3 regions of the Lachnospira hominis (ex Hitch et al. 2025) genome follow, and region 3 is predicted to be linked to each of the others. Evidence: predicted binding sites of a transcription regulator. Region 3 holds the regulator's gene; each other region holds the start of a gene.
What was found. The regulator HrcA, encoded in region 3, represses chaperone genes, less so after heat shock. The targets are predictions, from matches to a motif close to TGTTAGCACTCNNNNNNNNNGAGTGCTAACA.
Positions count from the first base shown of each region.

Region 1: the regulator HrcA is predicted to act here: its motif matches at 1,494-1,524, upstream of WMO38_RS01575 (Hsp20/alpha crystallin family protein).
Region 2: the regulator HrcA is predicted to act here: its motif matches at 1,147-1,177, upstream of groES (co-chaperone GroES).

Region 1 is NZ_JBBMES010000001.1:341,631-344,921, reverse strand. Features, by position in the region: gene WMO38_RS01585 (GTP-binding protein) at 1-426, opposite strand, end outside; gene WMO38_RS01580 (hypothetical protein) at 673-798, opposite strand; gene WMO38_RS01575 (Hsp20/alpha crystallin family protein) at 864-1,304, opposite strand; gene WMO38_RS01570 (hypothetical protein) at 1,687-1,896, opposite strand; gene WMO38_RS01565 (TVP38/TMEM64 family protein) at 1,924-2,577, opposite strand; gene WMO38_RS01560 (DUF308 domain-containing protein) at 2,574-3,158, opposite strand.
Region 2 is NZ_JBBMES010000002.1:226,610-229,900, forward strand. Features, by position in the region: gene WMO38_RS03075 (DNA-3-methyladenine glycosylase family protein) at 137-1,030, shown strand; gene groES (co-chaperone GroES) at 1,236-1,520, shown strand; gene groL (chaperonin GroEL) at 1,580-3,202, shown strand; gene WMO38_RS03090 (DUF6106 family protein) at 3,206-3,291, shown strand, end outside.
Region 3 is NZ_JBBMES010000001.1:203,760-207,050, forward strand. Features, by position in the region: gene WMO38_RS00910 (arginase family protein) at 19-801, shown strand; gene hrcA (heat-inducible transcriptional repressor HrcA) at 941-2,014, shown strand; gene grpE (nucleotide exchange factor GrpE) at 2,033-2,656, shown strand; gene dnaK (molecular chaperone DnaK) at 2,744-3,291, shown strand, end outside.

The DNA of each region.
Region 1 (3,291 bases), 140 kb from region 3:
CAGAACATATGACGATTTTTCTGATAAATTATCTGCTGCTGACGCATCGGCAATCGCAATGATATTTCCCGGCTCATACCATTTATCAAGCGGCTCATCATGTATAACATCAAAAAATTCATCTATATCATATACTCCTGATGGTTCTACTATAACACGGTCATAGCCGCACATTCCCATTGAAATCAGCTTTGTCTTAAAACGCCTCCTGTGGGTTTCTTCATCACATCCGCCAGAAATCATCTCCAATTCACAATTGTCGCTCATCAAATCCTGCAAAAGCATCATATCAACATTAATTGCACCATAATCATTTTCAAGAATTCCAACTGTCTGTCCCTGTTTTATAAAATATGATGCATATTTTTTTATAAATGTTGTTTTGCCTGCTCCTAAAAATCCTGTAATCAAATCAATTTTTATCATATATTTCTCCCATAATTATAAAGCTTTATTCAGCTTTCCAATTGTAAATTCAGCCAGTCTGTATTGATTCCTGCCGAAGCACTGTACTCTTAATACCTTAATAATTTTTCTAAATTATAACATAATTTTTATATCTAATGTTATTTAATTAAAAAAGCCATCGGAATTCGTACATCAACGAATCCTGACGGCTTTAATATTTTATTCAGTTTTCAATTCTATCAAATTGGATTATTATAGTTCATATTAATCATAAATATGTTTTTTATGTTTTCCTGTAACTGACTGTTCCTCAATATTGTGGTCAGCTGTTGCATTTACCTTCTGATGAACTTTCTTTTTCTTTAATGGATGTTTTGGATTCTTATCCATAACAATCGCTTCCTTTCCATTTTATTTAATATAATTGATAAATTTTTATTAAAAAACTTCAGCTATTACCCTTCAATAGCAATATACTTGTTATTTTCAACAGCTTTCTTTTCTTTCTTAGGAACTGAAAGTCTTAAAATACCATCTTCATATCTGGCCTTAATATCAGCCTGAGTTACTTCATCACCAACATAGAAGCTTCTGCTCATAGCACCGGCATAACGTTCCTTACGGATATACTTGCCTTCTTTATTCTTCTCTTCCTTATCAAGACCCTTAGAAGCACTTATTGTAAGATAACCATTATCAAGCTGTGCATTGATTTCATCTTTCTTAAATCCAGGTAAATCAATATCTACTTCATAGCCTGAATCTGTTTCTCTTACATCAGTCTTCATAACATTGCCTGCATGTTTACCATAAAGTTCTTTGTCAACTTCAGGAAATGAAAAATTCATCCAATCATCGTTAAATAAGTTTTCTCCAAAAATACTAGGCATTAACATAAGTCATCTCTCCTTTTTAATATCAAACCTACATATCTGTTTAACACTAGCAGCTATGCCTGCATTGGTTTCCCAATGTATTACACCAAGTTTTTTCGGAACCGGATAGAAAACTCATAGATTCTTTCAATCATTACCTAATCTCTTTTTGTTCTCTTCCTTTGTTCTTGACTATGTTATATACCTTTTTATTAGCAATGTCAAGAGGTGAGTGCTAATTTTTTTAAATTTTTTTATTTAAAGTGAAAATTAGCGAAACTTAAAAATCATTACATTTTCATATTCAGTTAAATGCAAACGCCCAAAACAAGCATTTTTATGGCACTTTATCACATATTATTTATCTGGTTTATTGTATAAATTTATAAAAGTGAAACTTAAATCACGCCCAATATGGGATATATTTTTTATATCTTGGTGCAGTGTCGGGATTCATCACTTTAATATATCCACTTTCAACAGCACTGTTAAGAAGTCTTGAAGCCTTTGCTTTCTCTTTCTCTCCCAATCCAAATATTTTGCGAACATCCGAATTAGAAATTCCTTCAAAATTAACATATGCCAGACAAGCCTGCATATAACATGTTCTCATTCGATCTTCTTTTGTTGTTAATTCAAATTATTTTCTGTGATTCATAACATAATTAACCACAATCGCCCCAACAGACACCGCTATTCTGCAAAGCAGAATAATCAAAAATTCAACTGAAAACGGATTATTTATTTTTTCACCCAATAAAGTCGTTGTCACAATGCTGAGCATTGACCCCGCTATGCCCGCCGCAAGATACTCCGCATATGGTGCGTCACATGCCCCAAAATAAAGGCTTACAATATCTCCCGGAAGAAAGCCAACTATCCTTGTTATAAAACATGCGAAAAAATTATTTTTGTGCTGATATACCGCAACCTGTGCCGCTTTTGGATACTTTTCACAAATACTTTTAACTGTCTGCTTACCTGCATATTTGCCAATCAGATATGGTATTGTTATAGTAACAGCAAGTCCTGCCGTACTTACTAACAATGCACTAAATGGCGAAAACATCATGCCACATGCAAAATATAGTACAGAAAGCGGCAGAACCACCGTAAGACTTTTTAACGCAAAAAATGTAAGCATAACAACTATTGCAAGCAGTGTATTATCCGGCGTGTATTCAATAATTGTATCTACCGTCAACGGATGCCCGGATTTTTTAACAATAACCGTAAGCATTATTCCTATTATACAAATTGCAATAACAGGAATTATTTTTCTTAACTTTTTCATCTTATATCATCTATCTCATCAACGATATCTTTAATTTCACCAACAAAATTTTTGCTTATCTTATGTATGCGGTATAACATTATACTATCAATAACACCACTTATAACAAAAATCACCCCAGCCATGAGAGCAGCTGATTTTACAGTATCCGGAGAAAAAAACATCATAATTATACCGGCAATGACAACTACACACGATAATACTACATAAATTCCCGCATTAAATCCAAATGCCTTCTGCATATAAACTGCCGTCTCCAGACATATGATTCCACTTATTATAATATAAATACTGAATATATACGAAAACAGAATTGATGTTATTCCTGAATGTGTAATAATAAAAATTCCCAATATACACTTTAATATTCCTTCAAACAACACACCTCTTACATACAATTCACTCCATATGTTCATATAATATATAAGGTCTATAAGTCCGTTTGCAAAAATAACAGCACCAGCAACAATCGCTGTGACTTCCATTGCTCCCTGTGGTCTTGCTATAAATAAAATTCCGATTATCAAAGTCATAATAGCATTAATCCACATATCAATTTTAATTTTCTTTAATATCTTCATAACTACCGCCGCCTTTCTTTTATTTGTCTTTATTTTAACAAAAATAAAAGCATAAAAAAACAGGCAAATGGTGATAAAATGTCTGTTTTTATAACATCATATCTTCGTTTGCCCGTTTTGTGCCAGCCACGTG
Region 2 (3,291 bases), on a different contig from region 3:
TATTCTACTCTATAAACAAAATTTTTTAAAGTGCAAAATATAAAATAATAATAAAAATTCGTATTTTGCAGTTACAGTGTGATATTATATGAGAAAAATGAGCAATAATATTACATGACAGATATGGGGTATACATATGGACGTTGAATATAAAGGAAAAGATACTATAATACATAATCTGAAAGATTTTGATCTGGGACAGACGATGGAGTGCGGACAGTGTTTTCATTTTCAGAAAATTGATGATGATGAATATGGAATGTCAGCATATGGAAAATTTCTGCATGCAGCCCAGAAGGATGATAAACTGTATTTATTTGATACAACAAAAGAAGAATTTGAAAAAATATGGTGTCATTATTTCGATTTGGATAGAGATTATGGTGAAATAAAGTCATTTTTGTTGAAAGAAGATGAAAAATTGCGTGAGGCTGTGGAAAAGATGTGGGGTGTAAGAATTCTTAATCAGGAATTTTTTGAGACATTGATTTCATTTATAATTTCGCAGAATAAGCAGATTCCGCATATCAAACAGATCGTTGCAAGAATTTCACACGATTACGGCAAATATCAGGGAAGTGTTGGCGGGATTGATTTCTATGGCTTTCCGACGCCACAGCAGTTGTCACAAGCAGATATAGATGCATTGAGAGAGTGCAAAACGGGATTTCGTGCTCCATATATTTATAATGCGGTTGAATTTGTGAATAATGAAATAATAAAAGAAGAGAATTTAAGAAAATGTGGTGTGGATGAATGTCGTGAACAGCTTATGAAAATAAAAGGTGTGGGAATGAAGGTTGCTAACTGTGTGAGCCTTTTTGGATTAGGTTACAGGGAAGCATTCCCGGTTGACGTCTGGATAAAGAGGATTATGCAGAGTCTTTATTTTGATGGCAAGGAACATTCCAACGCGGAAATAGAATCATACGGCGTGGAGCATTTCGGAAAATATGGCGGCTATGCACAGCAGTATCTCTTTTATTATGGAAAATCAGAAAAAATAGGATTGAAAAATAAGACAAATTAGTTCCTTATTGAACAGCAAAAAAATATTAAAAAATTATAATGAAATCATTAAATAAATAATATATTTAAAATAGCTGTTGACAAACAAAAAGGGTAGTGATATTTTAATGTTATCGTAATTAGCACTCGAAAATAATGAGTGCTAACAGAACAAGAGCTGCCAGCAAGGAAAGAATCAATGACAGCAGAATGGAGGAATATTAATTATGAAGTTAGTACCATTGGGCGACAGAGTCGTAATTAAAGCATTAGTTGCAGAAGAAACAACAAAGTCAGGCATTGTTTTACCTGGTCAGGCAAAGGAAAAACCACAGCAGGCAGAGGTAGTTGCAGTAGGACCTGGCGGAATGGTAGATGGCAAAGAAGTTAAGATGCAGGTTAAGGCCGGAGATAAGATTATTTATTCTAAATATGCAGGAACAGAAGTTAAGCTTGAAGATGAAGAATATATAATTGTTAAGCAGTCAGATATTCTTGCAATAATTGAATAATAGATAATATAGGCATTGAATTATAATTTGATTTAATATTTAATCAGGAGGCAATAATTATGGCAAAGGAAATTAAATATGGCATAGATGCAAGAAAAGCACTTGAAGCAGGTGTTAACCAGCTTGCAGATACAGTAAGAGTAACACTCGGACCTAAGGGAAGAAACGTAGTCCTTGATAAATCATACGGTGCACCGCTTATTACTAACGATGGTGTTACAATTGCAAAGGACATTGAACTTGAAGATAAGTTTGAAAATATGGGTGCACAGCTTGTTAAGGAAGTTGCAACAAAGACTAATGATGTTGCAGGTGATGGTACAACAACAGCCACAGTTCTTGCACAGGCAATGGTAAATGCCGGTATGAAGAATCTTGCAGCAGGTGCTAATCCTATTATTTTAAGAAGAGGTATGAAGAAAGCTACTGATTGTGCAGTGGAAGCAATTGCAAAGATGAGCCAGAAGGTTACTGGCAAAGACCAGATTACAAAGGTAGCTTCAATTTCAGCAGGTGACCCGGAAGTAGGACAGCTTGTTGCTGATGCAATGGAGAAGGTTTCTAATGATGGTGTCATCACAATTGAAGAGTCTAAGACAATGAAGACAGAACTTGACCTTGTTGAAGGTATGCAGTTCGACAGAGGATATATTTCAGCATATATGGCAACAGATATGGATAAGATGGAAGCAAATCTTGATGACCCATATATCCTTATTACAGATAAGAAGATTTCTAACATTCAGGAAATTCTTCCAATTCTTGAACAGATTGTACAGAGCGGTGCAAAGCTTCTTATTATCGCTGAAGATATTGAAGGTGAAGCACTTACAACACTTATTGTTAATAAATTAAGAGGAACATTCAATGTTGTCGGTGTTAAGGCTCCGGGCTATGGTGACAGACGCAAAGAAATGTTAAAGGATATTGCAATTCTTACAGGTGGTCAGGTTATTTCGGAAGAACTTGGACTTGAACTTAAAGATACAACAATGGATATGCTTGGACGTGCTAAGTCAGTTAAGGTTCAGAAGGAAAATACTGTAATCGTTGACGGCGAAGGCAACAAGGAAGATATTCAGGCAAGAATTGCACAGATTAAGGCTCAGCTTGAAGAGACAACATCTGATTTTGATAAAGAAAAACTTCAGGAAAGACTTGCAAAACTTTCTGGCGGTGTTGCTGTTATCCGTGTCGGTGCAGCTACAGAAACAGAAATGAAAGAGAATAAGTTAAGACTTGAAGATGCTCTTGCAGCTACAAAGGCAGCAGTTGAAGAAGGTGTTATCTCAGGTGGTGGTTCAGCATATATCCATGCATCTAAGGAAGTTGAAAAACTTACTAAGACACTTTCTGGCGATGAAAAGACTGGTGCTGAGATTATTCTCAAGGCTCTTGAAGCTCCACTCTTCCATATTGCAGCTAATGCCGGTCTTGAAGGTGCGGTTATTATCAACAACGTAAGAGAATCAGAAGTGGGTACAGGTTTTGATGCGTTAAATGAAACATATGTAAATATGATTGATGCAGGTATCCTTGACCCTGCAAAGGTTACAAGAAGTGCATTACAGAATGCTACAAGTGTTGCATCTACACTTCTTACAACAGAATCAGTTGTTGCAACTATTAAAGAAGATACTCCAGCAATGCCAGCAGGTGGTGCCGGAATGGGAATGATGTAAAATATGTATAATGTTTCAACAGAGCAGATAATAAAGGTAAAAGCACCTAAGAATGCACTTATCTTTAAAATAATAATGATAATAGCATG
Region 3 (3,291 bases):
ATGAAAGCGGGGTATTATATGCAGGACGATTATGGGAATGTAACATTAGTTAATGTATCGGGAATTTATGATGAACAACCTTTATTTATTGATAAATTAAAAAAAGGCGGTGCTGGAGTTATAGATGCTGTCAGTATGACAGGGACAAACGGATATTGTGATGATATGGCAAAAGAAAATTTTCGTGAAATGATGAAAGAATATCCGACAAAAGGTATTCATTTTATTGATGGAGGCAATTACCATTATCTTACACTTTTATGGTTAAGTCTTATAGAGGAGCCGTTTGACCTGATAGTATTTGATAATCATTCTGATATGCAAAAGCCGGCATTTGGTGATGTTTTATCATGCGGCGGCTGGATTAGAAATCTGGTGGAAGATTCCGGCTTTAAAGGGAAAGTAACTGTTGTAGGTGTTGACAAAGATAATATAGATAAAGAAATGAAGGAGCTGGGGGTAAAGTTTATTACAAAGCAGACAATACTTAAAAAGAGAGGACAACAGTATGGTCTTGAAAATGAACTTATAGATAAATGCTGGACAGGAAAAAGACCTGTATATATTTCGGTTGATAAAGATGTGCTTGATGAAAAAGAATATAAAACAAACTGGAATCAGGGAATCATGAGTGTTGATGAGCTTTTTGCAATAATTGAGGACACATTTGAAATGCGTAAAGTTATAGGTATGGACATCTGCGGAGAGATGGATGAGGCGGTAAATTCAGAATTTGGCAGCATTTATAATGAAATAAACCAGGCAGTTAATATGAGATTTTTAAAGTTTAGAATTTCTTAATAAAAAAATTTAATAAGGGTGTTGACATTAATATGAGGTAGTGTTATTTTATGTATATCAAATGTTAGCACTCAAATTTAACGAGTGCTAACATGAGATAAATAAGCAGCATTTATTTATGGATAAGGAGTGAGAGTCAATGGAACTTGATGACAGAAAAGTTAAGATTCTGAAAGCAATCATTAAAAATTATCTTGAAACAGGCGAACCGGTTGGCTCAAGAACCATATCCAAATATGCAGATTTGAAACTGAGTTCGGCCACAATCAGAAATGAGATGGCAGACCTTGAAGAACTTGGATATATTGTCCAGCCTCATACATCAGCGGGAAGAATTCCTACAGATAAAGGCTACAGATTTTATGTGGATGATATGATGAGTCAGAAAGAGACAGAACTTGTGAACAGGGAGCAGGTAGTGACAGACAGAGAAAAAGAAGTTGAGTCAATGCAGGGTATCCTTTCACAGAAGGTCGATAAGGTTGAAGAACTTCTTCAGAATGTTGCAAAAGTGCTTGCAAAAGATACTAACTATGCAACAATGGTCAGTGCACCACAGGTTAAAGGTAACAAGCTTAAATTTGTCCAGCTTTCGCAGCTTGAAACAAATAAGATTCTGGCGGTTATTGTTATGGAAGGCAATATAATCCGTAACAAGGTAATAACAGTAAGTGAAGATTTATCACAGGAGAATCTTTTAAAGCTTAACATTCTTTTGAATACGAGCCTTACAGGACTTTCATTGCAGGAGATGAATCTTAGTATTGTATCTAAGATGGAGAATCAGGCAGGAGAGCATATGCAGCTTGTAAAAGAAGTTGTTGATGCTATTGTTGAGACAATAAGCGGAGAAGATAATTTAAAGATATATACCAGCGGTGCAACTAATATTTTCAAATATCCTGAGCTTAGCGATTCGACGAAAGCAAGTGAGCTTATATATGCACTTGAGGAAAAACAGTCACTTACTGATTTTGTAAAAGATACAGAGAGTGATAATTCCGATAATACAGGAATTCAGGTATATATAGGAAATGAAGCACCGGTTGAGTCAATGAAAGACTGTAGCGTAGTTACAGCAACTTATGAGCTGCAGGATGGCATGCGTGGAACGATAGGTATTATCGGACCGAAACGTATGGATTATGATAAAGTTGTTGAAAAACTTAAGACAATTCAGAATCAACTGGATGATGTCTTTAAGAAATCATAGGAAAGGTTGGATATAAAAGTGTCAAAGAAAGAAAAAGATTTAAAGAAGAAAGATGAAAAATTAGAAAAAGATATTGATAAGACTGAAAAAAAAGACGCTGAAACTGTAGAAACTCAGGCTGATAACGCAGATGCAGATAACACTGCAAGCGATGCGGAAGCGGCAGGTGATACAGATAATGATAAATCTGATAATAAAAAGAAAGATCCACGAGACGCTGTTATTGATGAACTGCAGGACAGAGTTAAGCGTCAGATGGCTGAGTTTGACAATTACAGAAAGCGTACAGATAAAGAGAAGTCAGCAATGTTTGAAATGGGAGCTTCAGATGTAATTAAAAAGTTACTTCCTATTGTTGATAATTTTGAACGTGGTTTTAAAGCAATCACGGATGAAGAAAAGGAAACACCATTTGCCAAAGGTATGGATATGGTTTACAAGCAGACAATGAAGATGCTTGAAGATCTTGAAGTTAAACCTATCGAGGCAGTTGGTTTGGAGTTTAACCCGGATGTTCATAATGCAGTAATGCATGTTGAAGATGATTCAGTAGGCGAAGGAATAGTAGTTGAAGAATTTGAGAAGGGTTACACATATAGAGATACTGTGATTCGTCACAGCATGGTAAAGGTTGCCAATTAGTTGGATTTTGAGTGATTAATTGCAGCATTTACATTATGACAATTGAAATTAGTATTTAATGTGCATTGCACAGAAAGGAAGATTAATATGGGAAAGATTATTGGTATTGACTTAGGTACAACAAACTCATGCGTAGCAGTTATGGAAGGCGGTAAGCCGGTTGTTATCGCAAATACAGAAGGTCTTAGAACAACTCCTTCAATCGTAGCATTTACAAAGAATGGTGAAAGACTTGTAGGTGATCCTGCAAAACGTCAGGCAGTAACAAATGCTGACAAGACAATTTCATCTATTAAGAGACATATGGGTACAGATTACAAGGTTGAGATTGATGGTAAGAAATACACACCACAGGAAATTTCAGCTATGATTCTCCAGAAATTAAAGGCTGATGCAGAAAACTACCTCGGTGAAAAAGTTACAGAAGCAGTTATTACAGTTCCTGCATACTTCAACGATGCACAGAGACAGGCAACTAAGGATGCCGGTAAGATTGCAGGCCTTGATGTTAAGAGAATTATCAACGAGCCAACAGCAGCAGCTCTTGCTTATGGTCTTGATAATGAAAAAGAACAGAAGATTATGGTATACGATTTAGGTGGTGGTACATTTGATGTATCTATCATTGAAATTGG